Regions from separate parts of the Clostridium gasigenes genome, predicted to be linked through region 3. Evidence: riboswitches for the same ligand, from Rfam matches in the RefSeq annotation. Region 3 holds a riboswitch; each other region holds the start of a gene.

Region 1 (7,871 bases), 310 kb from region 3:
ATTGGAACTAAAGAAATTGGAAGATTAGTTTTAAATAAAATAGTTAAGTAACCTGAAAAAAATAACGAGTAAGGTGCGATATATATATTTTTTTCTAAGATATTTAAAGTATCTTAGAAAATTAATAAATAAAGATATTTTAAGCTGGAAGAGGTGGAAATTATGAGAAGTGATATAGTTAAAAAGGGTCCATCAAGAGCCCCGCATAGAGCTCTATTTAAGGCTACAGGGTTAACAGATGAAGAAATAAAAAAGCCTTTAATAGGAGTAGTTACATCGCAAAATGATATAATTCCAGGTCATATAAATTTAGATAAGATTGTTGAAGGGGTTAAAAAAGGAATTTTATTATCCGGAGGAACACCTTTAGTATTCCCAACTATAGGAGTGTGTGATGGTATTGCGATGGGACATGTGGGAATGAGATATTCTCTAGCAACAAGAGAACTTATAGCAGATACAATTGAGTGTATGACAATGGCTCATGGGTTTGATGCATTAGTTTTAATTCCAAACTGTGACAAAATTGTACCAGGGATGATAATGGCAGCACTTAGATTAAATATTCCAGCAGTTGTTGTAAGTGGTGGGCCAATGCTTGCAGGTAAGTTTAAAGATAAACCAGTATCACTTTCAACTGTGTTTGAAGCAGTAGGTGTTTTTGAAAATGGTGCAATGCTAGAAGGTGATTTATGTGATTTAGAAAATAAAGCATGTCCAACTTGTGGTTCTTGTTCTGGTATGTTTACGGCAAATTCTATGAATTGTTTAGCTGAAGCATTAGGACTTGCATTACCAGGAAATGGGACGATACCGGCAGTTTATTCAGAAAGAATAAGACTTGCTAAATATGCGGGTATGGCAGTGATAAATTTATTGGAGAAGGATATTAAGCCAAGAGATATAGTAAATGAAAAAGCAATAAGGAATGCATTAACTGTAGATATGGCGCTTGGATGTTCAACTAATAGTGTACTTCATTTAACAGCTATAGCAAATGAAGCTAAGATTGAAATGAATTTAGATATTATAAATGAAGTATCATCAAAAACGCCAAACCTTTGCAAATTAGCACCGGCATCCGAAACTCATATTGAGGATTTATATTGGGCAGGTGGAATACAAGCAGTAATTAAAGAATTATCTAAGAAGAATTTATTGAACTTAGATTGTATTACAGCAACATCAAAAACTCATGCTGAAAACATAGAGAAAGTAGAGGTCTTAGATAATACAGTAATAAAAAATATAGATAATCCATATAGTGAAACTGGTGGAATTGCAGTGCTTAGAGGTAATTTAGCAAAGGATGGGGCTGTAGTTAAAAGATCTGCAGTGGTTTTAGAGATGCTAAAACATGAGGGGCCAGCAAGAGTATTTAATTCTGAAGAAGAAACAATAGACGCAATACGTTCTAAGAAGATTGTATCAGGAGATGTAGTAGTAATTAGATATGAAGGACCTAAGGGTGGACCTGGAATGAGAGAAATGTTATCACCAACTTCAGCAATTGCAGGAATGGGACTGGATAAAAGTGTAGCATTAATAACAGATGGTAGATTTAGTGGAGCAACTAAAGGGGCTGCCATAGGACATGTATCACCAGAAGCTGCAGAAGGTGGAGTTATTGCACTAGTAGAAGAAGGGGATATAATTTCAATTGATATAAATGAAGGAAAGCTTGAACTTTTAGTTTCTGATGAAGTTTTAGAAGAAAGAAGAAAAAAATTAAAAATTCAAGAACCTAAAATAAAAGAAGGATATTTAGCTCGTTATGCTAAACTTGTAAGTTCGGCTAGTGCGGGGGCTGTATATAAGTAAGAGGCATATACAAGAAATAATAAACTGTATATAGGAATATTATTTTTTGAAGGTGCCTAAAATAAGGAGGGGGCAATGTGTTATTAACTGGGGCAGAAATATTAATAAAATCTTTGATAGATGAAGGTGTTAAAACTATATTTGGATATCCAGGGGGATCTGTTTTAAATATTTATGATGAACTATATAAATATAGTAAGGAAATAAATCATATTTTAACAAGTCATGAGCAGGGGGCAGCTCATGCAGCAGATGGATATTCAAGAGCAACTGGCAGAGTAGGAGTTTGTCTTGCAACATCAGGGCCAGGCGCAACAAACTTAGTAACAGGAATTGCAACTGCTTATATGGATTCAGTTCCTATGGTAGCTATAACTGGAAATGTACCAAAAGCACTACTTGGAAAAGATAGTTTTCAAGAAGTAGATATAACGGGTATTACAATACCAATAACTAAACACAATTATATAGTTAAAGATGTTAATGAATTACAAAATATAATAAGAGAAGCATTTTATATAGCACAAGAAGGAAGGCCAGGGCCAGTTCTTATAGATATTCCAAAGGATATTACAGCAAATAAAGCTATATATGAAAAGTTAATACCAAAGAATGTAGAAAAGAAAGAAAAACACATAACAGCAAAATCCTTAGAAGAAGTAGCACTGCTTATAAATGAATGTAATAGACCTTTTATATATGCAGGTGGTGGGGTTAATATAGCAGGAGCTAGCGAGGAAGTAATTAGATTTGCAGAAAAAATAAATGCGCCACTAGCAACTACATTAATGAGTACATCGGCTATTCCTTGCAATAATAGACTTTATACAGGAATGATAGGAATGCATGGAACTAAAGCATCAAACGTTGCTGCAACGAAATGTGATTTATTAATAACACTTGGAGCTAGATTTAGCGATAGAGTAATTAGTAGCCCAGATCATATTAAAAATGCAAAGATTGTTCAACTTGAAGTTGATCCAGCTGAAGTAAATAAAAATGTAAAGGTTGATGCATTTATAATAGGTGATTTAAAAGTAAGTTTAGAGAGGCTAATGCCGTTAATTAACAATAAGAAAAATGAAGAATGGCTTAATAATATAAATAATCTTAAAACTATTAAAAAGTTAGAAATGCCAGAAGAAGGATCTTTAACACCAAAGTTTTTATTTGAGAAATTAGATAAATTTGATAAAGGGGATTTTATAATTACAACAGAAGTTGGTCAACATCAAATGTGGGCTGCGCAATATTTTAATTATAAAACACCAAGAACATTTATATCATCTGGTGGGCTTGGAACTATGGGGTTTGGACTTGGAGCATCTATAGGTGCTCAAATGGCGAAAAAGGATAAGAGAGTCTTTAACATTGCTGGAGATGGTAGCTTTGGTATGAATTGTAATGAATTAGTTACAGCAGTTAAAAATAATCTACCAATTATAGTGATAATTATGAACAATAATTCGTTAGGGATGGTAAGGCAATGGCAAAGCTTATTCTATGAAGAAAGATATTCAGAAACTACTCTTAATAGATCTACTGACTTTGTAAAATTAGCAGAGGCTTTTGGGGCGAAAGGGTTAAGAGTATCAATGAAAGAAAATTTAGAAGAAGTTTTAAAAGATGCTTTAAATACTAATGGACCAGTTGTTATTGATTATATAATACACAGTGACAAAAAAGTATTTCCAATGGTTGCACCAGGTGCACCGATCAATCAAATCATAATGGAAGAAGATTTTAAATAATTAGGGGGCTAAAAAAATGGCAAAGATGTATTATGCAAAGGACACAAATTTAGAATTATTAAAAAATAAGAAGGTAGCAGTAATTGGTTATGGTAGCCAAGGTCATGCTCATGCATTAAATTTACATGAAAGTGGAATAGATGTAGTAGTTGGTCTTTATGAAGGCAGTAAATCGTGGAATAGAGCAAAAGAAGCGGGGCTTAAAGTTGCAACAGTTGAAGAGGCTTCTAAGGCAGCAGATGTAATAATGATATTAGTTCCAGATGAAAAGCAAAGAGCTATATATGAAGCTGGAATTGCACCTTATTTAGAAGAGGGTAATGCTTTAGTATTTGCACATGGATTCAATATTCATTACACTCAAATAGTTCCACCTGCAAATGTAGATGTATATATGGTTGCACCAAAGGGACCAGGACATATGGTAAGAAGAACATATACAGAAGGATCAGGAGTTCCATGTTTAATAGCTGTTCATCAAGATTACAGCGGCAAGGCTAAAGATTATGCTTTAGCTTATGCAAATGGAATAGGTGGAGCAAGAGCTGGTATATTAGAAACTACTTTTAAAGATGAAACGGAAACAGATTTATTTGGAGAACAAGCAGTTCTTTGTGGTGGATGTACAGCTCTTATAAAAGCTGGGTTTGAAACTTTAGTAGAAGCTGGATATGCACCAGAAAATGCGTACTTTGAATGTTTACATGAAATGAAATTAATAGTAGATTTAATGTATCAAGGTGGCATGAGCATGATGAGATATTCAATTTCAGACACTGCTGAATATGGTGATTATGTAGTTGGAAAGAGAATAGTAACAGATGAAACTAAGAAAGAAATGAAGAAAATATTAACTGAAATTCAAGATGGTACTTTCGCTAAAAACTGGTTAGTTGAAAACATGGTAGGAAGACCAAACTTCAATGCAACAAGAAGAATGGAATCAGAGCATCAAATCGAAACTGTAGGTAAAGAGTTAAGAGGAATGATGAGCTGGATAGATAGCAAAAAATTAGATTAGGCATTTTAAAAAACATAAGTTAATTATAAAAAAAAGGGGGTCATTCATAAATTATTATTAAAATAATTATGAATGACTCTCTTTTATAAAATTTTATACTAAATTAGAACTCTCTTTTTTCTTTAAATATAAGATTAAACGTTCAAGATAGAATATTAGGGCTATCATTTTTATTTTACAATGCCTAATATTATTTACCCGGGATAATATTAGACTCATCAATTATTGGAGAAATATCTGAAATAGGAAGACTTTCAGATATATTTATTGATAATATAACCACATGTTGAATGCTATCTGCAGTGAAAAATAAGTTTGTATCATAATTCAATTTAACATTTTTTAGAGTTAAAGAATTATTATATATAGTATTTATAGCTGTTATTATTTCAGGTCTATCTCCAGTTATTTTAGAAGTGTCATAACCCTCTATATAGCTCCAAATAGCAATTTGGGTTGCAAAGTAAGCGTCCTCTTCAGAGGGCAAGTTTAAATCCTTGGGTGATCTATTTGGGTAACCACAAGCTAAAATATTTTCAATATCATAGTTCACAGTGCCTTGATTAGTAAAAATTTCACTATGAGGATAATCTTTATCTATTTGTAAGCAGTAACCAATTCCGTTAGCAGAGGTTAATTTTTTAGCTACCATAGAAAAATTGTCATAATAGACTTTTCCTAAAATAATATTACTGGTATCAATAACTAATCCATTAGGACTAGCATGTGAAGAAACAGTTGCAAAGCTTGTAAATAAAAATAAACTTAATATTAAAGTTATAAGTAGAAATCTTGGCTTATTAAAAATTCTCATATAAATATTTCCTCCTAATTAATTTTGTTGGTAATAGTGTTAGTATTTATTAAAGAAAATATGTAAATATAAACAATTATTTTTTTAATTATATTAATATAATAATTAGATTTTCAAGTCGGAATATAACCTGTTTTATAAAATAGGTTATAGATAGTTTGAAAAATATCGAGATAATATATTGAACAAAAGGGGGAAATAGCTCAAATAAGAGGTATAGAATAGTGTATAATAAAAGCATGGAAAACAAGTGAAAGATATATTATAGGAGAAAAATATGAATTACATGTATATATTAAAATGTTCAGATAGTTCATTATATACAGGGTGGACTAATGATTTAGATAAGAGATTTAAAGTTCATTCACAAGGAAAGGGAGCAAAATATACTAAAGGAAGATTACCTGTAGAGTTAGTTTATTTTGAAGAATTTAACAATAAAATTGAGGCTATGAAAAGAGAATATGAAGTTAAACAACTAAGCAGAAAAGAAAAACAAAAATTAATTATAGAGAATGGATATAAAAAAAAAGATTGACAAAAAAAGTGAAAGCAATATAATAGAGTTATAAATTTAATATTAGATCTTATTAAGAGTGGTGGAGGGACTGGCCCTTTGAAACCCAGCAACCTATTTGATTAAATAACAATTTTAATTGATATTTAAATGAATGTGGTGCTAATTCCTGCAGGGTTATCCTGAAAAATAAGAAGAAAAGTAATATTCAGTATTACTATTAGACTAGATTATTCTAAGTCGCTTTTCATTTTATGAGAAGTGACTTTTTTTTATCTAAAAATAAAAGGGGGCAATTTTATGAGCAATTTTAATACATGCCATTTTGAAACAAGTGCAGTTAGGGGTGCTAGTGGTGGAGATGAGAAAACTGGGGCAATAAGTTTTCCAATATACCAAGCAGCTACATTTAAGCATAATGGATTACATGAAAGCACCGGATATGATTATTCAAGACTTCAAAATCCCACAAGAGAAGAACTAGAAAAAACTATAGCATTATTAGAATGTGGAAAAGAATCATTAGGGTTTTCAACAGGAGTAGCAGCTATAACAGCTTGTATAAATTTATTGGAATCTGGAGATCATGTGATTTTATCAGAGGATTTATATGGAGGAACATTTAGATTATTCAATGATATATACAGAATATATCATATTGAAGCAACATTTGTTGATACATCAAAAGAAGATGAAATTATAAAGGCTATAAAAAATAATACAAAAGTTATATTTGTAGAAACACCATCAAATCCATTAATGAGGATAACAGATATAAATATGATAGTAGATATATGTAAGAAGTATAACTTTATATCTATAGTAGATAATACATTTTTGACACCATATTACCAAAAACCTTTAAATCTCGGAATTGATTTAGTAGTTCATAGTGGCACTAAATATTTAGGTGGACATAATGATGTGCTCGCAGGATTTATAGTAGCTAATAACGAGGAGTTAATTAGTAAGCTTAGAATAATTCAAAAATCCACGGGAGCTACTCTTTCACCTTTTGATTCTTGGCTAGTATTAAGAGGATTGAAAACACTTCATATTAGAATGGATAGATGCCAAGAGAATGCTATTAAAATAGCTAACTGGTTAAAAGAAAATAAAAATATAGATAAGGTTTTTTATGTAGGGCTAAAAGAACATAAAGGATACGACGTAAATCAACTTCAAAGCAGGGGATTTGGAGCCATGATTTCATTTAGGGTAAAAGATAAAAATATAATTCCTAAAATATTATCAGGAGTAAGAGTTATTTCTTTTGCAGAAAGCTTAGGTGGAGTTGAGACATTAGTAACATATCCTTATACACAAACCCATGCAGAAATTCCGCTAGAAATTAAAGAAAAATTAGGGGTAGATGAATATCTATTAAGACTTTCTATTGGAATAGAGAAGATAGATGATTTAATAAAAGATTTAGAAATTGTATTGGAGGAATAATTATGAAATTTGGGACAAAAATTTTACATGGAGAGGGAAGTATAGATAAAAATACAGGCGCATTAAGTACGCCTATATACCAAACATCAACATATCATCAATTCGATATAGAAAATTTTGGGAAATATGACTATTCAAGATCTGCAAACCCGACTAGAGAGGTTTTAGAAAATTCTATAGCAGAATTAGAAGGTGGAAAATATGGATATGCATTTTCGTCTGGGATGGCTGCAATATCATCAGTTTTAAGTATTTTTTCAACAGGAGATCACATTATAGTTTGTGGAGATGTCTATGGAGGAACTTATAGAGCTGTAACACAATTATTTTCAAGATTTAATATAGAATTTACTTTTGTAGATGCATCGGAGAATCTAAATATAAAAAATGCAATAAAGGAAAATACAAAAGCGATATATTTAGAAACACCATCAAATCCATTGTTAAAAATTATAGATTTAAAAGCTTCAATTAAGTTAGCAAAAGAGTGTG
Region 2 (7,871 bases), 270 kb from region 3:
GCAAATGAATTATACAAAGTTGAATTAATAACAGACCTTCCTGAAGATGAAATAATTTCATTCTACAAAATGGGTGATTTCGTTGATTTATGTGCAGGTCCTCACCTTATGTCATTAAAAGCTGTTAAGGCACCAAAACTTTTAAGAAGTGCTGGCGCATATTGGAGAGGTGACGAAAAGAATAAAATGCTTTCAAGAATATATGGAACTGCTTTCCTAAAGAAAGCTGATTTAGATGCTCATTTAGAAGCTTTAGAAGAGGCTATAAAAAGAGATCATAATAAATTAGGTAGAGAGCTTCAATTATTCACAACTGATGAAAATGTTGGGCAAGGTCTTCCTCTATTCATGCCTAAAGGTGCTAAAATACTTCAAACTCTACAAAGATGGGTTGAAGATGAAGAAGAAAAAAGAGGTTATTTATTAACTAAAACTCCTAATATGGCTAAAAATAATTTATATAAAGTTTCAGGTCACTGGGATCATTATAAAGATGGTATGTTTATTTTAGGTGATGAAGATAAGGATGAAGAAGTTATTGCATTAAGACCAATGACTTGTCCATTCCAATTCTCTATCTATAATGCAGGTCAACATAGTTACAGAGATTTGCCTATAAGATATGCAGAAACTTCTACTTTATGTAGAAAAGAAGCTTCAGGCGAAATGCATGGTTTGATTCGTATGAGACAATTTACTCTTTCAGATGGTCATATAGTTTGCGCTCCCGATCAATTAGAAGAAGAATTCAGAGGATGTGTTGATTTAATCAACTATATTATGACTACTCTTGGTATTGATGGTGATATAACTTACAGATTCTCTAAGTGGGATCCAAATAATACTGAAAAATATATTGGAAGCCCTGAATCTTGGAATTCAACTCAATCATTAATGAAAGAAATTTTAGATCATCTTAAAATAGATTATGTTGAAGCTGAAGGCGAAGCTGCATTCTATGGTCCAAAACTTGATATTCAATTTAAGAATGTTCATGGTAAGGAAGATACAATAATAACTGTTCAAATTGATTTCGCTTTAGCTGAAAGATTTGGAATGAGTTATATTGATAAAAATGGAGATAAAAAAATCCCATTTGTTATCCATAGATCATCAATTGGTTGTTACGAAAGAACTTTAGCAATGCTTATAGAAAAATATGCTGGTGCTTTCCCAACTTGGCTTGCTCCAAATCAAGTTATAGTTCTACCAATATCAGATAAGTATAATGATTATGCTGAATCAATAGTTAAGGATTTCAAAAACAGTGGTATTAAAGCAACTGCAGATTATAGAGCTGAAAAAATCGGTTATAAAATCAGAGAAGCTAGACTTGAGAGAACACCTTATATCTTAGTTGTTGGTGAAAAAGAATTAGAGAGCAACGAAGCTTCTGTAAGAAGCAGAAAAAATGGAGAAGAGGGTCCACTAGCTGTTAATGTAGTAAAAGCTAGAATATTAGAAGAAATAGCTACTAGATCACTTTAGTATTTATTAATAAAAAATTAGAGAGTATGAAACTTTGTTTCATACTCTCTTTAATCTATTCTATCTCTAACTTTATTTCATATATTTTGCCTTTAATCAATTTTAATAATTTTCTTTATAGATTTCACGTAACTATTTGCCAATAGACCATCTATAAACCTATCAATTTCTATTTCTGAATTTGCTTTTACTAAAACTCCAGTTTCACCTTCTATTTGCTTCTGTAAAACTTGAATAAAGGTAAATTCATTAGCACATTTCTTTATAATATCCTGTTCTTTTGAATTTTCAATTCTTAAAACAGCACTACATTCACCTTGTAAATTTCCTATAATTTTAGCCTCTTCTTTTTTAAATGCAGTTATCTTTGTAAATCTCTTATTTACAATATCTAGTACATCTGCATAAACAGCTAAGCCAGTTGGCATTTTTCCTGCACCCTTACCAATTAATATAATTTCACCTATAGCATCTCCATTAAATATTACTATATTAACCTCATTATTTATTTGTGCTAATACACTTTCATTTTTTACAAGAACAGGTTTTACTGTAGCATAAACACCATCGTCTGAATTATTGCTAATACAAAGTAATTTCACCTTACAATTAATCTTATCTGCATAATCAAAATCTACACTTTCAACTTCTGTTATTCCTTGCATATTAATATTTTTCCACGATACCTTTTTTCTGAAAGCCAGAGTTGAAAGTAATGATAGCTTTCTTGCCGCATCATAACCCATAACATCTGCTTCTGGGTTAGCTTCTGCAAACCCTAATTCTTGAGCTTCCTTCAATGCTTCTTCATAGCTAAGCTTTTCCTTATCCATTTTAGTTAGAATGAAGTTTGTTGTTCCATTTAAAATTGCCTTAATACTATTAATATTATTTCCTTCTAAGGATTCAATCAATGATTTAATTACTGGAATTCCTCCACCAATAGATGCCTCAAACTTTAATGCTACTCCATTTTCATTTGCTAGTTCAAATAATTGTTCTCCATATTCAGCTAATAAATCCTTATTTGCTGTAACTACATGTTTTTTTAAATTCAGTGCTCTTTTAACATATATTAATGATTTTGTTATTTCACCCATTACCTCAACAACAATATCACTTTCCTTAGAAAAGAACTCTTCTATATCTGTAGTTAACACTTCACTATGATTTTTATTTTTATGTTTTTCTTTATTTCTTACTAAAATACTTGTTATAACTATCTCTTCATTGCATTTCTTCGCTTCTCTATTTTCATCTATTAACTCAACTAATCCACTTCCCACTACTCCATATCCCATTATAGCTATTTTAATCATTAGATAATCCCCCTTTTTATTTACGCATCTTCAAAAAACAACTAGTCTATATCTATTATATTTTGCACCTTAACTGTTATTTTTTTAGATATCTTATTTCCCCCAATTGCTTATATAGATTTAAATCCTTCTTCAAAATCTTTAATTATATCTCTAATATCTTCTACTCCTACAGATACTCTAAGTAAATCATGAGTTACCCCACTAGTTCTTTGTTCTTCTTCTGATAATTGATTATGAGTTGTTGTTGCTGGATGTAATATGGAGCTTCTTGTATCACCTAATGTAACTACAAGTGCTACTAATTTTAAAGCTCTTGTAAAGTTTTTAGCTTCCTCTATTCCACCTTTAATACCAAAAGTTAATAATCCACTTGAACCTTTTTTAAGGTATTTTTGTGATCTATCATATTGTGAATTCCCTTCTAATCCAGGATAATTAACCCAATTAACCTTTGGATGATTGCTTAACCACTTTGCAAGTTGCACAGCATTTTCACAATGTCTATCCATTCTTAAATGTAATGTTTCAAGGCCTAAATTAGTTAAATATGCATTAAATGGACTTTGACATGCACCTAAATCTCTTAATAATGTAACTCTTAACTTTGTTATATAAGCCGCATCCTTAAATTCTTCTACATATTTAATTCCATGATAGCTAGGATCTGGTTCTACTAATTCTAAATTCTTTCCATTATCCCAATTAAAGTTTCCACCATCTACTATTATTCCTCCGATAGCCTGTGCATGACCATCTGAATATTTAGTAGTTGAATGCACTGATATATTAACGCCATGTTCAAATACATTGCATAAATATGGTGTTCCAACTGTATTATCTACAATAAAAGGCACATCTAATTTCTTTGCCACAAGACTAAATTTATCAAAATCCAATACATTCAATCCTGGATTTCCGATTGTTTCTCCATATATTAGTTTTGTATTTCCTTTAGCCTTTGAAAGAATTTCCTCTACGCTAGCCTCTGGATCTACAAAATCTACTTCTATTCCCATTTTCTTTAAATTAACAGTAAATAAATTAATAGTGCCACCATAAAGTGTTGATGCTGATATTAGATGGTCCCCAACACTACATAAATTTAATATCGAATACAGAACAGCAGATTGTCCTGATGCTGTTGCAACTGCTCCAACTCCCCCTTCAAGCATTGCAAATTTTTCCTCAAGTGCAGCTACAGTAGGATTTGATATTCTACTATATAAATGTCCTGCCGCCTTTAAATTAAATACCTCTTCTAAATAATCTGGATCATCATATTTATAAGTCGTACTTTGAAATATTGGCAATACCCTAGGCTCCCCAGCCTTTGGTGTATATCCTCCTTGAATGCATATAGTTCCCTGGTTCCATTCTTTATTCATTTTAAAAGCCCCCTTTTATTTTTTATATATAATAAAAAAGGTTGTTTCTTAAAAATAAGAAACAACCTTTTAATCACACTAATATAAAAATAACTTTTCAAAGCTATTTTAATTCCTTCATTTTCCAGGACGAACCTGCAGGATTTAGCACAATTCTAATAAATGCTTATTAGTTGTTGCTCGGCTTCACAGGGCCAGTCCCTCCACCATTCTTAATAAAATTTCTAAACGTTATATTTATTCCATTATACACCAACAATTGTTTTTTGCAACAATTATTCAAATAATATTTATTTAATTTAGAAATATACATATCACTATAACTGTTATTTTTTTGGATATACCTTGTAGCTCTATTTTATTTCTATTATTTCTTTTTCTGTAATTATAAAATCTATAGTTACATCATGTTTTTCAGTTACTAAAGATTCAACTATTTGCAAGTCATAGGCTAATACTACTTTTTTTATTCTAGAGTTTAATCCGCTAAAGTACCTATCGTAATATCCGCCACCATATCCAATACGATTTCCATCTTTATCAAATGCAACTCCCGGAACTATAATTAAATCTAAACATTGTTTATCTATTTCACCTTTAAAAGTTTTTGGTTCTAAAATTCCCCAATTATCTGGCTTTAGATTATCTAATGAACTTATTTCTACCGCTTTCATTTCTCTAGTTCCACTAACTGTCTTAGGAATAAAAATCCTTTTCTCATCTTCTAATGCTTTAATAATGAAACTTTTAGTATTTACTTCACTTCCATAATTAATAAAAGTAAATATATTAGTACTTTCTTTGTACATTTTACTTTGCAATAAAGCTTCTAATATTAATTTATCATTAATATTTCTTTCAACTAAGCTTAGACTATCTCTATTTTTTATAATCATATTTCTAAATTCTTTTTTTTCCATAAAAATACCTCATTATATTCATTTTTTAATTTACCCTATTATTGCACCTTTTATTTATGTTATCAAACAAATTTCACACCATTTTTTATATTAATTATGTCTCTTAAAATAGATGCAGCAGAATTTATTGTTCCTGATGCTCCTCCAATTATACTAATATCGCCTAATGTATCTGTTTTATAATATACCCCTTTATTTTTTCCGTCCACAAAATATAACGGATGAGTGCTTTTCAATGATTTAGGCTCAACCTTACACTTTATACAATTGTCTTCTTTATAAACCATTCCTATAAGTTTAATTTTTTCACCTTTTGATATACTTAAATTAACTTCATCTGCTGTTATTTCTGATATTCCTTTAATATAAATATCAGAAATTGATTCCCTATACCCCATTAAAACATTAGCTAAAATTAATATTTTACTTGCAGTATCAAATCCATCTACATCTAATTTTGGGTTTGCTTCCGCTATTCCCATTTTCCGAGCTTCTTCTAAGGCAACACTATATTCTATTTTCTTATCATACATTTCTTTAAGAATATAATTACTAGTTCCATTAAGGACCCCTTCTATAGATAATATTTCGGCTCCTGCAGTATCTAATAATCCTCCATTTATTGAAGGTAACGCTCCACCAGTTGTGCATCCTATTCCTAATTGAACATTATTGTTATATGCTATATCCTTTAACTCATTATAATATAGTAATATAGGTCCTTTATTTCCAGTAACAACATTAATTCCATTCTCTAATGCTAATTTAATATGAGTGTACCCAGGTTCACCATCTTCTATATTAGTACCAGTTAATTCAACTAAAGTATCCACATCTCTATTTTTAATTATTGTATTTATAGTTATATCCTTATATGTCCACTTACTATATTCACAAATAGATTTGCCACTATTCACAAAATCAATAAGTTCTTCTATGTTAATTCCATTACTATTATAAATACCGCCGTTGCTCTTTATTATATATTTAACCTTTATATCTATTTTATCTTTCTTCATAATTAATAATTCTATAAAAGCTTTTCCAACGCCTCCAAATCCTATTACCCCAATATCCATATAAATCTCCTCTTATATTTATTACTGTTGCACTTAATTATACAATCTAAAATTTAAAATAATATTTATATTTAATATTATCACACTAAGAATAACTTGGTTATATATAACACGATTTTTTTATAAAATCTTTAAAATAAAAAACAGGCGTTATTATTTCAAAATAATAACACCTGTTATATGTAATAAACATATTATTGACGAACTCCAAAACCAGTTATAACTAACACAGCCCAATCTGTTCCATCATTTTCAACCCATTCAAATTCCATAGCTAATTCTTTAAGCCAAGCGTTAAGTCCGTTACTTTGCTTAGTTATGTTAGGTGCTTGTCTTCCGAACTTTTCTTTTATCATGTAAAGTAAATCTCTTTGCTCTTCTTCACTTAACTCTTTATTAAGCATATCTGCTATAACATTACAACACTCTTCATAATGTTGGTTATCAGTTAAGTATAGTGCATCTGCTAAAACTTGTCTTTTCTTATTTAAAGTGTCTTTTACTTCGTTAATTTCATCTTTATTTGATAAATACTTTGAAGCAACCTTTAGAGCTAGTATTTCTTTATCTAACTTCTTTATTGATTTCTCTAATTTTTCATTTCTCATTTTATAATCTCACTTTACTTGTTTATTTAGCCATTAGCTAATGGCAATGAATTCATTATATCATTAAGGCACATTAAAATAAATACTAGTACAATATTATAGGTCATTTATTTCTTCTAAAACCAGTGGACAGGCTATATCTAATACTTTTATCTATTTTAATATCTTTTATTATGTTAATTTGTTATAATAACTAAATGATATAAAATTTATTTAAATTTTAAAGAAAGAGGTGTCCAATTATAAATACTAATTATAAAACCGCTAAAAATGAAGTTGAAATTAAAGGTGACATTGCTTTAATAACTATATTAAAGAAAAATGGTGATTCACTTATTGCTAAGATAGACTCTGTTGATTTAGAAAAAGTGCAAAACGTTGGAACTTGGTTTGCAGAATGGCATAGAGATTTTAATAATTACTTAGTTCAAAACATAAGTTTAACTAAGGTTAATAAAAAATCTAAGCCTTTAAAACAAAGTTTACAAACAGTAGTTATGGATATTACTGCAACTACGCCAGTTAAACATATTAATGGAGATCCTCTAGATAACAGAAAATGTAATTTAGAAGTATTCAGAAGAACTGACTTAAATGAAATTGAAGAAATTGATGAAGATACAATTGCTATAATCCTAAGAGATAAATATGGTAATGTTAATTCAAAAGCTTTAATTTCTATTGAAGATTTAAACAATGTTATAACTGATGAATATATTTGGGTTAACTACAAAGTAAATGGAGACACTTGTGTTATAGCTAATACTCCAAATGGTAGAATTCATTTAGACAGAATTCTTATGAATCCTGGTGAAAACAAAACGATTCATCACATAAATCTTAATCCTTTAGATAACAGAAGACATAACTTAGAATTAACTGATATTTAATTATATCTAAACTTTTTAAAAGGTACTATTTCGCTTTAATCTATGCGAAATAGTACCTTTTATTGGTTTATAATTTTAAGTTATTATAAATTGTTTATTTTCTGTTCAATTTTAGATTAATTTGAATATATTATAATTAACTTTAAACTTTAATAATAATATAATTTAATTATACTTTA
Region 3 (7,871 bases):
ATTAATTCCTAATTCCATGATTATTCCTCCAAAAAATTTATTTTACTTACTATTTCTAAAGTAACTCTTCTACCTTACTAATTCTATTGTCTCTTACTTTTATATTATTTTCAACATAGAATTTATAGCTTTTTCTTATGTATCTATTAAACTACAAGCCTTTATACGATATCTATAAATAATAAATCCCGGAATAAGATTGCTATTTAAAATCTTACTCCGGGATTTTAAGTTTTAATTTTTCATCTTAGAATGATGGAATTACAGCTCCATTATATTTTTCTTCAATAAATTTCTTTGTTTCTTCTGAAGTTAATGCTTTTGTTAAAGCTTCTATCTTTTCTATTTTTTCATTACCTTTTTTAACAGCTAATATATTTCTATAAATTTTAGCAGCTTCCGCATCTTTATCTTCTATAACCAAAGCATCTGATGATGGATTTAATCCAGCCTCTATTGCATAGTTACCATTTATAATAGCAGCCTCTACATCATCTAATACTCTTGGTAATTGAGCTGCCTCTAGTTCTTTAAACTTTAAATTTTTAGTGTTTTCTGTTATATCTATAGGTGTTATAAGCGCTCCATCTTTTACCTTAATTAGCCCTTGCGCTTCTAATAATTTTAATGCTCTAGCTTCATTTGATGGATCATTTGGAATTGCAATAGTTGCTCCATCTGCTATCTCAGAAACTTTTTTATATTTTTTTGAGTATAATGCAATTGGTTCCAAATGAATTTCTGCTGTGTATGTTAAGTCTAAGTTTTTACTTTCATTAGTTTCATTTAAATAAGCAATGTGTTGGAAGTAGTTTGCATCTAAGCTTCCATCTGCTAAAGCTTCATTTGGAGTTACATAATCTGTAAACTCAACTATCTCTAATGTATATCCTGCTTCTTCTAATTGTGGTTTTATGTGTTCTACTATTTCTTTATGTGGGACTGGTGTTACTCCTATTTTAATTATTTTGTCATCACCAGCTGTATTACCTTTAGATCCACAACCTATTAATGATAACGCTAAAACCCCTGTTAATAAAACTGAAATTATTGATTTTCTTTTCATAATTATTCTCCTCCATTTATCTTTATTTTTTATTATTTTCTTTATAACATTTTAACTTTTCATTACTTATAATTTTATTTCATAACTTATTTTTTTATCCTATAGTTCTTATATCATGAAAGTTTTTTGTATATATAATTTCCCAGTGATTGTAATCCTTGAACTATAATTATTAATATTATTACTGTAGTAATCATAATATCTGTTTGGAATCTTTGATAACCATATGTTATAGCTACATGTCCAAGACCTCCAGCACCTACAGAACCTGCCATTGCTGAGTATCCTATAATACTTATTATTATTAAAGTTAAACCTGATATTATTGAAGGGATTGCCTCTTTTATCATAACTTTAAATATTATTTGTGCATCTGTTGCCCCAAAAGACTTTGCAGCTTCTACAACTCCTGAATCTACTTCTTTTAATGATGATTCTATTACTCTAGCTACAAATGGTGCAGATGCTATTGTTAATGGTACAATTGCACCTATTATGCCTATATATGTTCCAACTAATGCTTTTGTAAGTGGAATCATAAATACCATTAATATTACAAATGGAAATCCTCTTAAAATATTTATTATTACATCTAGCGATTTATAAATTATTTTATTTTCCTTTAATCCCTTTGGTGCTGTAACTGTTAATATTATTGCAATAACAAATCCTAACATTACTGAGAATACTGTTGAGAAAAATACCATTATAAGTGTGTCACCTAAAGCTTCACTTACTATTTTAAACATTACTTAATCACCTCCAATATTATATTTTTATCTTCTAAATAGTTCATTACTTTTTCTTTATCTTTTTCTAAAATATTTATAACTAAGCTCCCAAGTACACTATCTCTAAATTTTTCTAGCTTGCCCCAAACTATTGAAAAATCCACATTTAAATCTCTAGCCATTTTTGTGATTAAAGCATTTTCTGAGGATGTACTTGGGAAAAATAGCTTTATGTTAACCCCACTTTCTGGTAGTGTTTCATCTTCCTGCTCTCCTAAGAATTTCTTAAGATATACTCCTGGTTTTAAGAAAAGATCTTCTGACTTGCCTTCTGCTTTTAAAAAGCCCCCTTCTATTAAAGCGACCTTCTCACAAACCTCCTTAACAACTTCCATTTGGTGGGTAACAATAACAATTGTTATTCCAAATTCTTTATTTATTTTATATAATAATGATAAAATATCCTTTGTAATTTTAGGATCTAAAGCTGATGTTGCTTCATCACAAAGTAATATCTTTGGCTCTAATGCCAGCGCCCTTGCTATTGCAACCCTTTGTTTTTGTCCCCCGCTTAGTTCTTCTGGCTTACTTTTAGCTTTATCTTCAAGACCAACTAATCTTAATAAATCATTCACTTTTTTATTTATATCTTCTTTTGTATATCCCCAAACTTCTAGAGGTAATGCTATATTATCAAACACATTTTTTCTCTTTAAAAGATTAAACCCTTGAAATATCATTCCTAAATCTTTTCTAAATTCTCTTAGTTCCTTTTGATTTAAATCTTTAACTTCTTTTCCCATTACTTTAATTGATCCACCATCATAGCTTTCTAAACCATTTATGCATCTAAGTAAAGTTGATTTACCAGCCCCACTATGTCCTATAAGTCCATAAATTTCACCTTGTTTTATATTAACTGAAATACCTTTTAACACTTCTACTTTTCCAAAACTCTTAGTTACTCCATTAATTTTTATCATAGAACCATTACTCCTCCTTATAACACCCCTGGGGTGTAAATTTTCCCATTTTTATTTTTATAAATAAAAAAGCACTCTAGAGAATAAATCTCTAGAGCGCGCATATCACCTATTAATTTACTCTCTCATCTTTTAGCTTTTAAAAAAAGCTACAGGAATTAGCACCAATTTGTTAATAACTACAATACAAAATTAACAACATAATAAATTTAGCAAAGCTAAGTTTATTTGCTTTTTTGCAATGTTTTTAATAAACATTGGTTGCTGGGTTTCACAGGGCCAGTCCCTCCACCACTCTAGATAAGAAATATCTTAAACACTATTTAGTTTTTGTTGTTGCTATTAATATATAATTTTCTGATAATTTTGTCAATACTTATTTTATAATTTTTACAATATATTTTCTTACAGTATCTTAAATTAATAATTCATAGCAATAAAATTCTCCAGGTTTTCCTTGTAAATTAACAGTTCCAGTGTATTTAAACCCTTGTTTCTTATAAAATCCTTGAGCACTAATATTTTCACTAAAAGTGTCTAATCTAATTGATTTTAAATTATTTTTTTTTGCAAGTTGTATACTTTTATTTATTAGTATTCTTCCAAATCCTTTGCCTCTAGTATTATATGATGTGAAAATTCTATGTATCACTAAATATTCTTCGTTATTTTTCCAAGTAATAGTTTTATAATTAGGATCTTCTATATTATTTAAAACTACAACACCTAAAATTTCTTTATCTACTAATACATATAAATGTTCATTGTCTATGTCTATTTGAAATACCTCTCTATTCGGATAAAAATCTGTCCAATTCATTCCATGGGCTTTATGTTTTACAACGTCCTTTAGAATTTCACAAATTTTATTCATATCTTCATTAGTTCCTAGTCTAAACTCCATTATTTATATACTCCCTCATCCACACTATATTTACTTATAATTTAATTTTCTTAGTAACCTTTGAATTAGCATTTATGTTAATTTCACCTGTATATTCTACTTTTTCAATAATACAGTTTTCCCCTATTTTTATATTGTGTCCCTTAACTGATTTTGCTTCAATATTTTCTAAAGTAATATCATTACCCTCAATATTATTTATTTCAACTAATGATCCACCTTTAGATAAACATTTACTTATAAATCCTTTTGATTTAGTCCCTATTATATTAATTTTTGTACCTTTAATTTCTTTTAAAGTTGTCTTTTTATTAAAGATTAAATCTATGTTATCACTTTCTATTTTTTCTAAAACTAATCCACCTTTTCCAGTTGCTACACTAGCCTTAACTTCTCCTCCAGAAGTTATAGTTCCAGATAATTTAATCTTATTACATTCTAACAATTTACCATTACATTTAAGTTTGCCATCAACAATAAGTTCATCTGCAATTATATTACCATCTATTTTACTTTCTCCACAGATTTCAAGAAAATCAATATTGCAGTTCCCACCTATTTTGCATAATCCTCCAAATCTTGCTTCTTTAGCTATTACATTACCTGTAAATTCTGCTGATCCTCTACTTTTTATTTTAATTGCATCTACATCCCCATCTAAAATAGCATCTAATTCAATTTGTATATCTCTATACTCACCATTTACTTCAAACCTTTTAAATTGCATTAATGCACTTCTTCTCATAACTCTTTCCCCAATCATATTTAATACTTCTATATTTAACATAAAAAGATACCTTGTTTTTATAATTATATCACCTATTTTTCCATTTTTCTACATAACTAAGCGATCTTCAAAAATTAACTAGTCAGATTTTTTCATCTCCCTAAAATTACTTTTTTTCCTTTATATATTCTTTCGAAAATACTTATTACTATGAAAAAATATGTTCTTCATTTTCTATATTAATGATTTCTGCATCTGTATTCTGTTCTATAAAAGTAATTACATTTTCCATAGTGGAATCTACCTGTGCACTACTTCCGCAAACTGCTGATATTCCTATTACAATAGTTTGATGTATATCCTGCTTGTCAACTTCACCTACGGATAAATTAAATTTATTTTTCAGCTTTTGTATTATGCTTTTTACAACCATTCTTTTTTCTTTTAAAGAATGTACCCAAGACGCTCTTAATGTAACTTTTATTAATAATATTTTAATAATTTTATCCTCCTTTTGTCTTGTATTTAATCTTTTACTTGTTATTTTCTTTCAGTCCCCTAAAAAATAAATAAGCCTATCTAAAAAAATAAGCTTATTTAATAGTTATATTTAATTAAAATTTATTTTTAATTTTTTTAAGTCCATCTTTCATATCATCCATCATACCGCCAAATTTTTCTTTTGCTTCTCCACCCATTTTTTCAATGCCATGCATTGCTTCTGTAGCTTCTTGTGCAATTTCTTTGGTAACTTCTCCTGATTTAATATCATTATATAATCTTTTCATTTTCAACTCTAATTCATCCATTCCCATAACAACACCTCCTATTATTATAAGGCATTTTCAAAAAATAACTAGTAGATTATGTCTGTTTCATACTATACCTATCACCTTTACTTGTTTTTTGAAATGCCTAATCTAATATTAGTATTCTCATATTTTTCTATATTATTCAATTTTATATTACTCTAGTTAAAATATATACCTTATACAAATCTCTATAATGCATATTCAAAAATAACAATCCACTAATCTATTTTTGCCACTCTAAATTTTAAGATTAATAACAGTAATTTGAGGTATGTTAAATAATCTAAACGGAACTTTTGTGTTACCAAGTCCACTATTAACATATAATTTGCCCTTATTTTCATTATGTATTTTATAAAATCCTTTTGTATATTTTTCTGCTAAAGCAGTTGTTTTTATAGGTCCATAAAAAGGTATATAGACTTGTCCACCATGACTATGTCCAGCAAGTGCTAAATCTATTGGATATTCCTTAAAATCATCTATTAAATCAGGCTCATGAATAAGAAGTAAATTCACATCTTTATTACTAATACCACCCATAGTTTCTTCTTTATTATAATCACCCATAAGAGCATCATCCAATCCAAATATATTTATTGTAGTGTTTTCAAGCTCTATTTTATCACTTTCATTTACTAAAATTTTAAAACCAGATTCCTCCATAATTTCATTGTAATATCTTACTGCTCCACCACCGTAATCATGATTTCCGTATATTGCATACTTACCTTTACTTGCTTGTATTTGAGCTAACACTTCTGATATTTTATATAAATCTTCATATTTTGATGCGTTATCTATTAGGTCTCCTGAAAAAACAACTATGTCTGCTTTTTCACTATTTATTCTATCTACTACCTTTTGTAATTGCTCCAAAGAAAAAAATTCTCCTAATTGAGTATCTGTAAATTGTACAACTTTAATATTCTCTTTCCAATTTTTATTTACTTCAATTCCATATTTTTTAGATGTTAATAATTTTCCTTCTATGTATGTTGAATATACTCCTATTATTACTCCTAACAACATCAATCCTACTATTATCTTCCTTAGTTTTTTCATTATATTAGCCCCTTATATCTTGTTTTATTCTAAAATCATCCTTTTTATTTTCTCCAATTATTATTACTATATCATAATTTTTATAATCATCTATTATCTTTACCTCTACCGTTCCTATCTTAAGGAGTATATATTGTTTTATTATTTCCATCAAATATTATAAGTGACTTTCCTTTAATCTCATTTCCTTCTATATTTACGCTCTTATCTGAGAAGTTCGCTATTACCTTTAAATCATCACCATATTTAGTCATTTGAACTAGTCTATCTTCTGAAAGTATTTCAAAATCTGTCATTTCTTTTGTTATTGCTTTTTTACTAAAATCTGACCAAACTTTTGTATGCGAAATCATTTCTTCTTTATGCTTTTCCCATTCATTTTTATCAATATGATATAACGGCGGTACATTATATAAAACTTCATACATCATTCTATTTTTCACTTCATCTTCTACTTTAAATGTTCCCCATAACCAGTGATATGCGGTTATAACAGAATCATTATAAACTAATTTATATAGTGGAATTGTATATGTTGAGTCCATAAATATACGTTTATACTTATCTTTTACTGGTATTTGTTTTGCAAACACCTCTGGAACCCCTCCCTTTGCTGAATAATATCTACCAACATAGTATTCACTTTCTTTATTTTTATTCATATCAGGGTCTATCCATGAAAATGCTGGAGTCTCTATCCCATGAGCAAATGCTATTGTTTTGCTGGCAAAATCATTTCCACCTTCTGATCCTATTACCATATTTTTTTCATCTCTTATATATTCCATCCTCTCAAGTCTTGCCTTTAAATCCTCTTCTTGAGTTGTTGTATGCTTTGGAGAATAATCATCAGCTATTTCTCCTGTTGCATCACAATCTATAAACCAAGAATTAAATTTAACTCCTGTGTCTAAAATCCCAGTAACCCGCTCTTTTACACTTGATAATGATAATGTTGGGTTTAATTTTCTTCCTTTACCTTGGAAACCTACATTAATCTTTCCATCTTTATTTATAACAGTAGCATTTTCGTATAATGATTTATCTTTAAAGGTTGCTGTTTCCCAACCTTCTTCTCCCGGCTTATGGATAGAGTGATATGAATCGTATGTTCCTATTAAATATCCTAGTTCATTAGCTTTTTCAACTAATTCTGGTTTTATAAACCCTTCATTCCAATCATCTAATCCTATCCACATTTTTTCTATTCCAGATTTATTAATATCTTCTAACACATCTGTAGTTTTTGAATTTCCCCAATTTTCTATAGGCTCTGCTATATCTCCTAGTTCAGATTTTAATAATCTTTTATTTAGTTGTATTAATTCCATTTTATTTAAATTATCTATTCCTTTGCTTAAAATATTATTTGTTTCTTTATCTATATTTTTAAATACATCTGGACTATAAAGTTCTTTTAGCAACCCTATTGAATTTATGCTTCTTACTATTAAACTTTTAGTATATTTATCTGCAAACTCTAATGTAGTTACATCATCAAAAGCTTGAACAAATTCTTCTCCACCTTCTACCTTAGTTTTTAATAATTCTTTTATCCTTTCTTTTAACTTAGGAGATAAATT
Region 4 (7,871 bases), 100 kb from region 3:
TATGAAATTGGTGTATTACGTGCTATAGGAATGAAAAAAGGTAAGGTAGCAATAGGATTAATATCAGAGTCATTAATAATAACAGCAATATGTTTAGTAATTGGAATAGGAGCTGGCAGCGTATTATCACAACCGGTATCAAATTCACTATTGCAAAAGCAAATTGAGGCACAAAAGACAGATAAGGTGCCAAGTCAAGGGTTTAGAATGGCTATATCAAATTCAACTGGTTCGGCAAGTGAGGATACAATATCTGAAATTGATGTAAATTTAAATGGAAAAGCAATACTAGAGGTAACAGGAGTTGCACTATTAATAGCTTTAGTAAGTAGTGTTGTAGGCGTAAGTTATATTACAAAATATGAACCAAGAAAAATACTTACAGAGAGGGGATAGAAAATTATGGCAGTATTAAGTGTGAAAAATGTTTCATATTCATATGAAGGTGCAAAGACGCCAGTTTTTAATAATATAAGCGTAGATTTTGAGAGAGGAAAAATTTATGCAATAATAGGAAAATCTGGTGCAGGAAAAACTAGCTTATTATCATTAATAGCTGGATTAGATAATTGCAAATCTGGTGATATATTATATAATGATAAGTCGTTAAATAATATAGATAAAGATATTTATAGATCAAAGAATATTGGGGTTATATTTCAAGGATATAATCTTTTCACTAATACATCAGCCCTTGAAAATATATTGTTGTCAATGGATATTAGTAACGTAAAAGTACCTGATAAAAAGCTATATGCATTTGAGTTACTAAGCAAGGTTGGAATAGATCATCAAACTGCATTAAGAAAGGTTTTGAAATTATCAGGAGGGGAACAACAAAGGGTTGCAATTGCAAGATCACTTGCTCATAACCCAGATATAATAATATCAGATGAGCCAACAGGTAATTTAGATAATGAAACTGAAGATGAGATACTAAAAATATTAGAAGAGCTAGCACATAAAGAGAATAAGTGCGTAATTATAGTAACTCATTCTAAAAAAGTTTCTTATTTTTCAGACGAGATATGGGGGCTTACTAAAGGAAAACTTATCTTTATAAAGGAGTAGAATTAATTATATTAAGTCAGGCGTTTATTAATAAAATAAAGATTTGTATTGACTAGATTTTAATAACATAAATAGGGGGTATTATGAAATTACAAGAAAGAAATAAGGTTTCAAAGGCTACCAAAATATTAAATACAATGGCAATAATTATGGTGATATTTGCAATATTTAATATATATACATCACATATGTATATATCAAGCTTAATTAAACAGGGATTTGATCCTATTAAGCAAATAACAGAAGTTATTAATTATTATTTAAACTCTGTAACGCAATATGTATTTTATGGAATATGCTTAGCTGCATTAAGTTACATTATTAAAAAGGTTGTTTATTTAGGAGATGTTGACAGTATAAATAAATTAGATAAAGACTATTTAGAGAAAGAATCAGTAGTAGAAGAGGAATATGATGAAATAGATATGATTTTAAAAGAATTAGATGTAGAGTAAAAATATATTATAATGAATTGTAAGCTGGGAATTTTCCGAATTAAATAATATTGAGGTTGGAGCTATAACTAAAAAAGGAAAGTTTACAAAGTAAACTTTCCTTTTTTAGTTATATTTTAAGAATTCATTAATTCGCTAGTTATATCTTTATTATCTGTATCAAATATTTTAACAGTAGGAGTTTGGTTATCTACTGCATCAAATTCAACTAATTGCATAAATGGAGCACTAGCTTCAAATTCTAATTTTTCTGTTTTGCCATTGTAAGTAACCTCAGCGTATTTAGCTTTTGTTGCTGCTAAATCACCATAAAGAATAACTCTATCTTGGCTCTTATCTTCATATCTATGGGTAACTGTGGAAACAGCCTTTCCATTTGGGATAAACTTTAAATCAGTATCTAAATAAAATCTAGATTTTAAGAATTTTGCTGGATTACCTTTAACTAAACCAAGCTGATTATTTTGTTTATAAAGAACATAAGGAGCATCCCCTGCAAAAATTGAGCTTATAGCCTCAGATTCTTCAAGCTTTAGTTCTTTTTGTATGAGATTAGTAGAATCTTTAAGGTTTGGCTCTGCAGCTACTGTCTTATTCATGAAATTCCCCATATAAATAACAATTATAGCTGATAATAAAGCAATCATGTTTAATAAAGCTGTACCTTTTCTTTTACTAATTTTTTCAGAAGCATCTTTATTAATTTTATCTAATTCTAATTTTTTAACTTCTTTTAATTCGTTATTTCTAATTTTTTTACTCCCCATAGAACCTATCACCCTTTCCTCTTTTTAAATATGTACAAGTATATTATATCAGTAATTAATGGATTTTTTAAGAGTATTTAGAATATTTAATTTACAATTTTAAGAAATGGGTATATAATTATAAAAAAGAATAAATTTACTTATCAAGAGTGGTGGAGGGACTGGCCCTGTGAAACCCAGCAACCAATATTTTAAATTATTAATTTTAAATTACTAGTTTAAAAATGTGTGGTGCTAAATCCTGCAGTTTTATTAAAAACTGATAGATAAGGGTATTTTATAGTGGCTTACTAAGTCTATAGGAATATCCTATAGGCTTTTTTTGATTTTAGAAGATAAGAGATCTAATAGCGAAGCTAAGTATGATAAGGTATCTACAAAAAATTAACTAGCTAATAAAAAGTACCTTGACTTGATATTTTTTAAAAATGACTTAGGCAAATTTAAATTATAGGGGGGCAAAATTTATGAATATTAGAGAATTATTTGAAAAAAAGAATTTGGTGTTTTCATTTGAAATATTTCCACCAAAGGTATCATCATCAGTAGAAACTATTTACAATACATTAGAGGAGTTAAAAGATTTAACTCCAGATTATATAAGCGTAACCTATGGGGCTGGGGGAAGCTTAACTGAAAATAGAACATGTGAATTATCATCACTAGTTAAAAGCAAGTATGGAATAGAATCATTAGCACATTTAACTTGTATAAATTCAACTAAGGAGGAAATAGATTTTCTCCTTAGGGATTTAAAAAATGCTGGAATAGAAAATATTTTAGCCTTAAGAGGAGATATGACAAGTCATAAATTATCCAAAGCGGAATTTAACTATGCCTCGGAGCTTGTTAATCATATAAAAAGAAGAGGAGATTTCAATATAGTTGGAGCTTGTTATCCAGAAGGTCATATAGATTGTAAGGATTTAGATAGAGATATATTAAATCTAAAATTAAAGGAAGAAGCAGGTGCATCTCACTTTATATCTCAACTGTTTTTTGATAATAATTATTTTTATGATTTTTTAGAAAAAAAAGAAAAATATAATATTAAATCACCAATTCAAGCAGGGATTATGCCTGTTATAAATAAGAAACAAGTAGAAAGAATAACATCACTTTGCGGAACTAACATTCCAAAGAAGTTTCTTAAAATAATGGATAGATATGAACATAATAAAGAAGCATTAAGAGATGCAGGAATTGCTTATGCAATAGAACAAATGGTGGATTTAATTTCAAGTGGTGTGGATGGAATACATTTATACACAATGAATAATCCATATGTAGCGAAAAGAATTAATGGAAGTATTTCATCTATAATAAATTCTGTTAACAATGGAAATGCAATTTAACAAGGCATGTCCAAATAAATATAAAACAGTAGTAAAAGAAAAATGTAGGAGGTAAAAGAACATGGATAAAGTAGAAAGTTTTGAGTTAGATCATAGAAAGGTTAAGGCTCCTTATATAAGAAAGTGTTGTGTTTTAGATGGAGAAAAAGGTGATGTGGTTTGTAAATTTGATATTAGATTTTTACAACCAAATAAAGAAGCTTTTGGAACAGCAGCAATGCATGGACTTGAGCATTTGTTAGCTCATGAATTAAGAAATGAGTTAGATGGAATAATAGATTTATCACCAATGGGATGTAGAACAGGATTTTATTTAAGCCTTTGGGGAAATAGAGAACCAAGTGAAATTAAAGAAGCACTAGAAAAATCATTAAAGGTAGTTTTAGAAGCAAAGGAAATTCCAGCAGCTAATGAAATTCAATGTGGGAATTACAAGGACTTATCACTATTTGGAGCAAAGGAGTATGCAAAAGAAGCACTAGAAAAAGGTTTTAGACTAGATATTTATAATAAAGAGATTTAGTAATGATCATGTTTAGAAAAATAATAATTGCAAAATAAATAACTATTCAGTGTAAAGGCTTGGTGTTTTTTGCAGAGGAATAGATATTACTACAAATGATTAAGGAAGCTTCAAAAAAATAACAAGTCAGGATATTTATCTTGTTATTTTTTTGAAGATCATTAACACATCAAAATTGGGGGCATAATTATGAAATATGAAATAGAGAAGCATTTAAAAAATAGAATTCTTGTATTAGATGGGGCTATGGGAACTAGTATACAAGATTATAAACTTGGAGAGAAAGTATTTAGAGGAGATTGCGCGTGTACATGCAATCAGCAAGGAAATAATGATTTATTAAATCTTACTTCACCTGAGATAATAATGGATATTCATAAAAAATATCTTGAAGCAGGTGCAGATATTATTGAAACAAACACTTTTAACTCAACTAGAATATCACAATCTGATTATAATTTAGAAAATAAAGTTTATGAATTAAATTATTGTGGAGCTAAAATAGCAAGGGCGGCTGCTGATATTTATACAAAGAAAGATCCATCTAAGCCTAGATTTGTAGCAGGATCCATAGGTCCAACTAATAAAACAGCTTCAATGTCTCCAGATATTAATAATCCAGGGTTTAGAGGTATTAGTTTTGATGAATTAGTAATAGCTTTTGAAGAACAAGCTACTGGTCTTATAGATGGTGGTGTTGATTTATTGTTAATAGAAACAATATTTGATTCATTAAATGGAAGAGCTGCAATTATAGCTGTTAATAATGTTCTAAATAGAAAATATTTAGATTTGCCTATTATGATTTCAGGTACAGTTGATAAAAGTGCTAGGATTTTATCAGGTCAAACATTAGAAGCTTTTGCAGGATCTCTAAAAAATGAAAGAATATTAAGTATTGGTCTTAATTGTTCTTTTGGAGCAAAGGATTTAATACCTTTAATTAAAGAACTTTCTAAATCGCAAGGAGTTTATATAAGTTTATATCCAAATGCAGGGCTACCGAATTCATTAGGTGAGTATGATGAGTCGCCAAAGGAAACAGCTAGTTTTATAAAAGAACTTGCAAAAGAGGGTCATATAAATATTGTAGGGGGATGTTGCGGAACTACTTATGAACATATAAAAGCTATAAGTGAAGTGGTAAGCAAATTTAAACCAAGAGTAATTCCAAATATTGAAAAAGAAAGTGTTTTTTGTGGACTTGAAGCTTCAAAAATAAATAAAAATAGTAACTTTGTTAATATAGGGGAAAGGACAAATGTAGCCGGTTCAGCTAAATTTGCAAGGCTTATAAGAGAAAAGAAATATGATGAAGCATTATCTATAGCCCTTCATCAAGTTGAAAATGGAGCTCAGATAATTGATATAAATTTTGATGATGGACTTTTAGATGCAGGTTATGAAATGGAAACATTTTTAAAGCTACTAGCTAGTGAACCTAATATTGCAAAGGTTCCTATAATGATTGATTCTTCTAAGTTTGAGGTTTTAGAAATAGGTTTAAAATCTATTCAAGGAAAAAATATTGTAAATTCCATTTCTTTAAAAGCTGGTGAGGAAGAATTTATAAAACAAGCAAGAATTATAAAAGAGTATGGCGCAGCTGTTGTTGTTATGGCTTTTGATGAAAAAGGTCAGGCAGATACTTTTGAGAAGAAAATTGCTATATGTGAAAGAGTTTATAATATTTTAGTTAATAAAGTTAAGTTTCCAGCTGAGGATATTATTTTTGATCCTAATATTTTAGCTATCGCAACTGGCATTGAAGACCATAATAATTACGCAGTAGATTTTATAAATGCAACTAGATGGATAAAAAAGAATTTACCTTATGCAAAAATTAGTGGAGGAGTAAGTAATTTATCATTCTCATTTAGAGGGAATAATTTAATAAGAGAAGCTATGCACTCAGCATTTTTATATCATGCTATTGAAGCTGGAATGGACATGGGAATAGTTAACCCAGCTATGATTCAAATCTATGATGATATTGATAAAGAGCTACTTAAAAAAGTAGAAGCTGTAATATTTAATAAAAGCGAAAATGCAGGAGAAGATCTTATAAACTTCGCAGAAAACTTTAAAAAAAACAATAATAATATTAAAGAAGTAAACAAGCTGATTTGGAGAGATGGAAGCGTAGAAGATAGGCTTAAACATGCATTAGTTAAAGGAATAAGTGATTTTGTTGAAGATGATGTACTGCATGCAAGAGTAAATTATCCTCGTACATTAGATGTAATTGAAGGTCCTTTAATGGATGGAATGAATACTGTTGGGAAGCTTTTTGGAGAAGGAAAAATGTTTCTTCCTCAAGTTGTTAAAAGTGCAAGGGTAATGAAAAAAGCTGTTAGCATACTTATGCCTTTTATTGAAGATGAAAAAAGTGAAGGGGAAAAAAGTAGTGCAGGGAAAGTAGTTTTTGCTACAGTAAAAGGTGATGTTCACGATATAGGCAAAAATATAGTAGCGGTAGTGCTTGGTTGCAATAATTTTGAAGTTATAGATTTAGGAGTAATGGTTACTTGTGAAACTATACTCGAAACTGCTAAAAGAGAAAATGCAGATATCATAGCATTAAGTGGACTTATAACTCCATCACTAGAGGAAATGACTTATGTTGCTAGTGAAATGGAACGTCTAAATTTTGATATTCCACTTATGATTGGTGGAGCTACAACTTCGAAAATTCATACAGCACTAAAAATAGCTCCTAAATATTCAAATGGAGTAATTTATTCTAGTGATGCTTCAAAAGCTGTAGAAGTTGCTAAAAAGTTAGCAAATAAAGATACAAGACGTGAGTTTATAAAAAATACCTATGAAGAATATAATAATGTAAGAGAAAATTATCTGAACTTAAATAGAAAGTTTGTTTCTTTAGAAGAAGCTAGAAATAATAAATATTGTATTGATTTTAATAAAAGTGAAATTACAAAGCCAAACAAACTTGGAGCTCAAAAGGTAGTTAGTTATAAAATATGTGATGTAAGAGAATATATAGATTGGACATTCTTTTTCATGGGATGGGCACTTAAAGGAGCTTACCCTGGAATATTAGAAGATAGTAAATATGGAGAAGAGGCTAGAAAATTATTTAATGATGCTAATAAAATGTTAGATTATCTTGATAGCGAGAATCTAATAGAAGGTAGAGCTGCATTTGGAGTTTTTGAAGCTAACTCTGTAGGTGATGATATAGAAGTTTATAACCCAGAAAATAATCAAGTGTTAACTACTTTTAATATGCTAAGACAACAAGAAGTTAATAAAAATAATGAGTATAAATGTCTTTCTGATTATATTGCACCAAAAGAAAGTAAAATAAAAGATTATATTGGTGGGTTTATAACTACATTTGGAATAGGCACAGCGGAATATAGTGAAAAGCTTAAAAAAGAAGAAGATGACTATTCGTCAATTATGGTAAAGTTGCTTTCTGATAGATTAGCAGAAGCACTAGCGGAAAAAATACATTTAATAGGTAGGAAAGATTTATGGGGTTATGTAGCAGATGAAGATTTAACACTAAAAGAATTATTAAAAGATAAATTTATAGGAATTAGACCAGCCTTTGGATATCCTTGCTTAAGAGATCATAGTGAAAAAGAAAAACTGTTTGATTTAATAAATAAAGATGAAAAAGTAGGGGTAACTCTAACAGATAGTTATATGATGGAACCAGTTGCAAGTGTAT

Evidence for each region. A riboswitch is a leader RNA that binds a small molecule or an ion and turns the genes downstream of it on or off. The one in region 3 is predicted to bind S-adenosylmethionine.
Region 1: linked by a shared signal. The riboswitch ahead of J1C67_RS04440 (trans-sulfuration enzyme family protein) and the one ahead of J1C67_RS02915 (methionine ABC transporter ATP-binding protein) in region 3 are both predicted to bind S-adenosylmethionine.
Region 2: linked by a shared signal. The riboswitch ahead of J1C67_RS04260 (O-acetylhomoserine aminocarboxypropyltransferase/cysteine synthase family protein) and the one ahead of J1C67_RS02915 (methionine ABC transporter ATP-binding protein) in region 3 are both predicted to bind S-adenosylmethionine.
Region 4: linked by a shared signal. The riboswitch ahead of metF (methylenetetrahydrofolate reductase [NAD(P)H]) and the one ahead of J1C67_RS02915 (methionine ABC transporter ATP-binding protein) in region 3 are both predicted to bind S-adenosylmethionine.

Annotation. Positions count from the first base shown of each region.
Region 1 is NZ_CP071376.1:913,067-920,937, reverse strand. It holds gene leuB (3-isopropylmalate dehydrogenase) at 1-51, shown strand, start outside; gene ilvD (dihydroxy-acid dehydratase) at 163-1,821, shown strand; gene ilvB (biosynthetic-type acetolactate synthase large subunit) at 1,899-3,572, shown strand; gene ilvC (ketol-acid reductoisomerase) at 3,589-4,593, shown strand; gene J1C67_RS04450 (thioester domain-containing protein) at 4,784-5,407, opposite strand; gene J1C67_RS04445 (GIY-YIG nuclease family protein) at 5,685-5,945, shown strand; SAM riboswitch class I at 5,992-6,120, shown strand; gene J1C67_RS04440 (trans-sulfuration enzyme family protein) at 6,225-7,379, shown strand; gene J1C67_RS04435 (trans-sulfuration enzyme family protein) at 7,382-7,871, shown strand, end outside.
Region 2 is NZ_CP071376.1:873,224-881,094, forward strand. It holds gene thrS (threonine--tRNA ligase) at 1-1,488, shown strand, start outside; gene J1C67_RS04255 (homoserine dehydrogenase) at 1,581-2,807, opposite strand; gene J1C67_RS04260 (O-acetylhomoserine aminocarboxypropyltransferase/cysteine synthase family protein) at 2,918-4,195, opposite strand; SAM riboswitch class I at 4,310-4,417, opposite strand; gene J1C67_RS04265 (5-formyltetrahydrofolate cyclo-ligase) at 4,549-5,115, opposite strand; gene J1C67_RS04270 (homoserine dehydrogenase) at 5,178-6,194, opposite strand; gene J1C67_RS04275 (hypothetical protein) at 6,389-6,802, opposite strand; gene J1C67_RS04280 (hypothetical protein) at 7,045-7,692, shown strand.
Region 3 is NZ_CP071376.1:602,423-610,293, forward strand. It holds gene J1C67_RS02900 (M42 family metallopeptidase) at 1-18, opposite strand, end outside; gene J1C67_RS02905 (MetQ/NlpA family ABC transporter substrate-binding protein) at 248-1,066, opposite strand; gene J1C67_RS02910 (methionine ABC transporter permease) at 1,180-1,815, opposite strand; gene J1C67_RS02915 (methionine ABC transporter ATP-binding protein) at 1,815-2,780, opposite strand; SAM riboswitch class I at 2,903-3,087, opposite strand; gene J1C67_RS02920 (GNAT family N-acetyltransferase) at 3,196-3,684, opposite strand; gene J1C67_RS02925 (hypothetical protein) at 3,719-4,471, opposite strand; gene J1C67_RS02930 (DUF503 domain-containing protein) at 4,620-4,910, opposite strand; gene J1C67_RS02935 (hypothetical protein) at 5,026-5,226, opposite strand; gene J1C67_RS02940 (metallophosphoesterase) at 5,461-6,288, opposite strand; gene J1C67_RS02945 (hypothetical protein) at 6,293-6,439, opposite strand; gene J1C67_RS02950 (glycoside hydrolase) at 6,408-7,871, opposite strand, start outside.
Region 4 is NZ_CP071376.1:497,714-505,584, reverse strand. It holds gene J1C67_RS02425 (ABC transporter permease) at 1-396, shown strand, start outside; gene J1C67_RS02420 (ABC transporter ATP-binding protein) at 403-1,071, shown strand; gene J1C67_RS02415 (hypothetical protein) at 1,155-1,526, shown strand; gene J1C67_RS02410 (hypothetical protein) at 1,643-2,293, opposite strand; SAM riboswitch class I at 2,431-2,566, shown strand; gene metF (methylenetetrahydrofolate reductase [NAD(P)H]) at 2,761-3,648, shown strand; gene J1C67_RS02400 (S-ribosylhomocysteine lyase) at 3,710-4,171, shown strand; gene metH (methionine synthase) at 4,361-7,871, shown strand, end outside.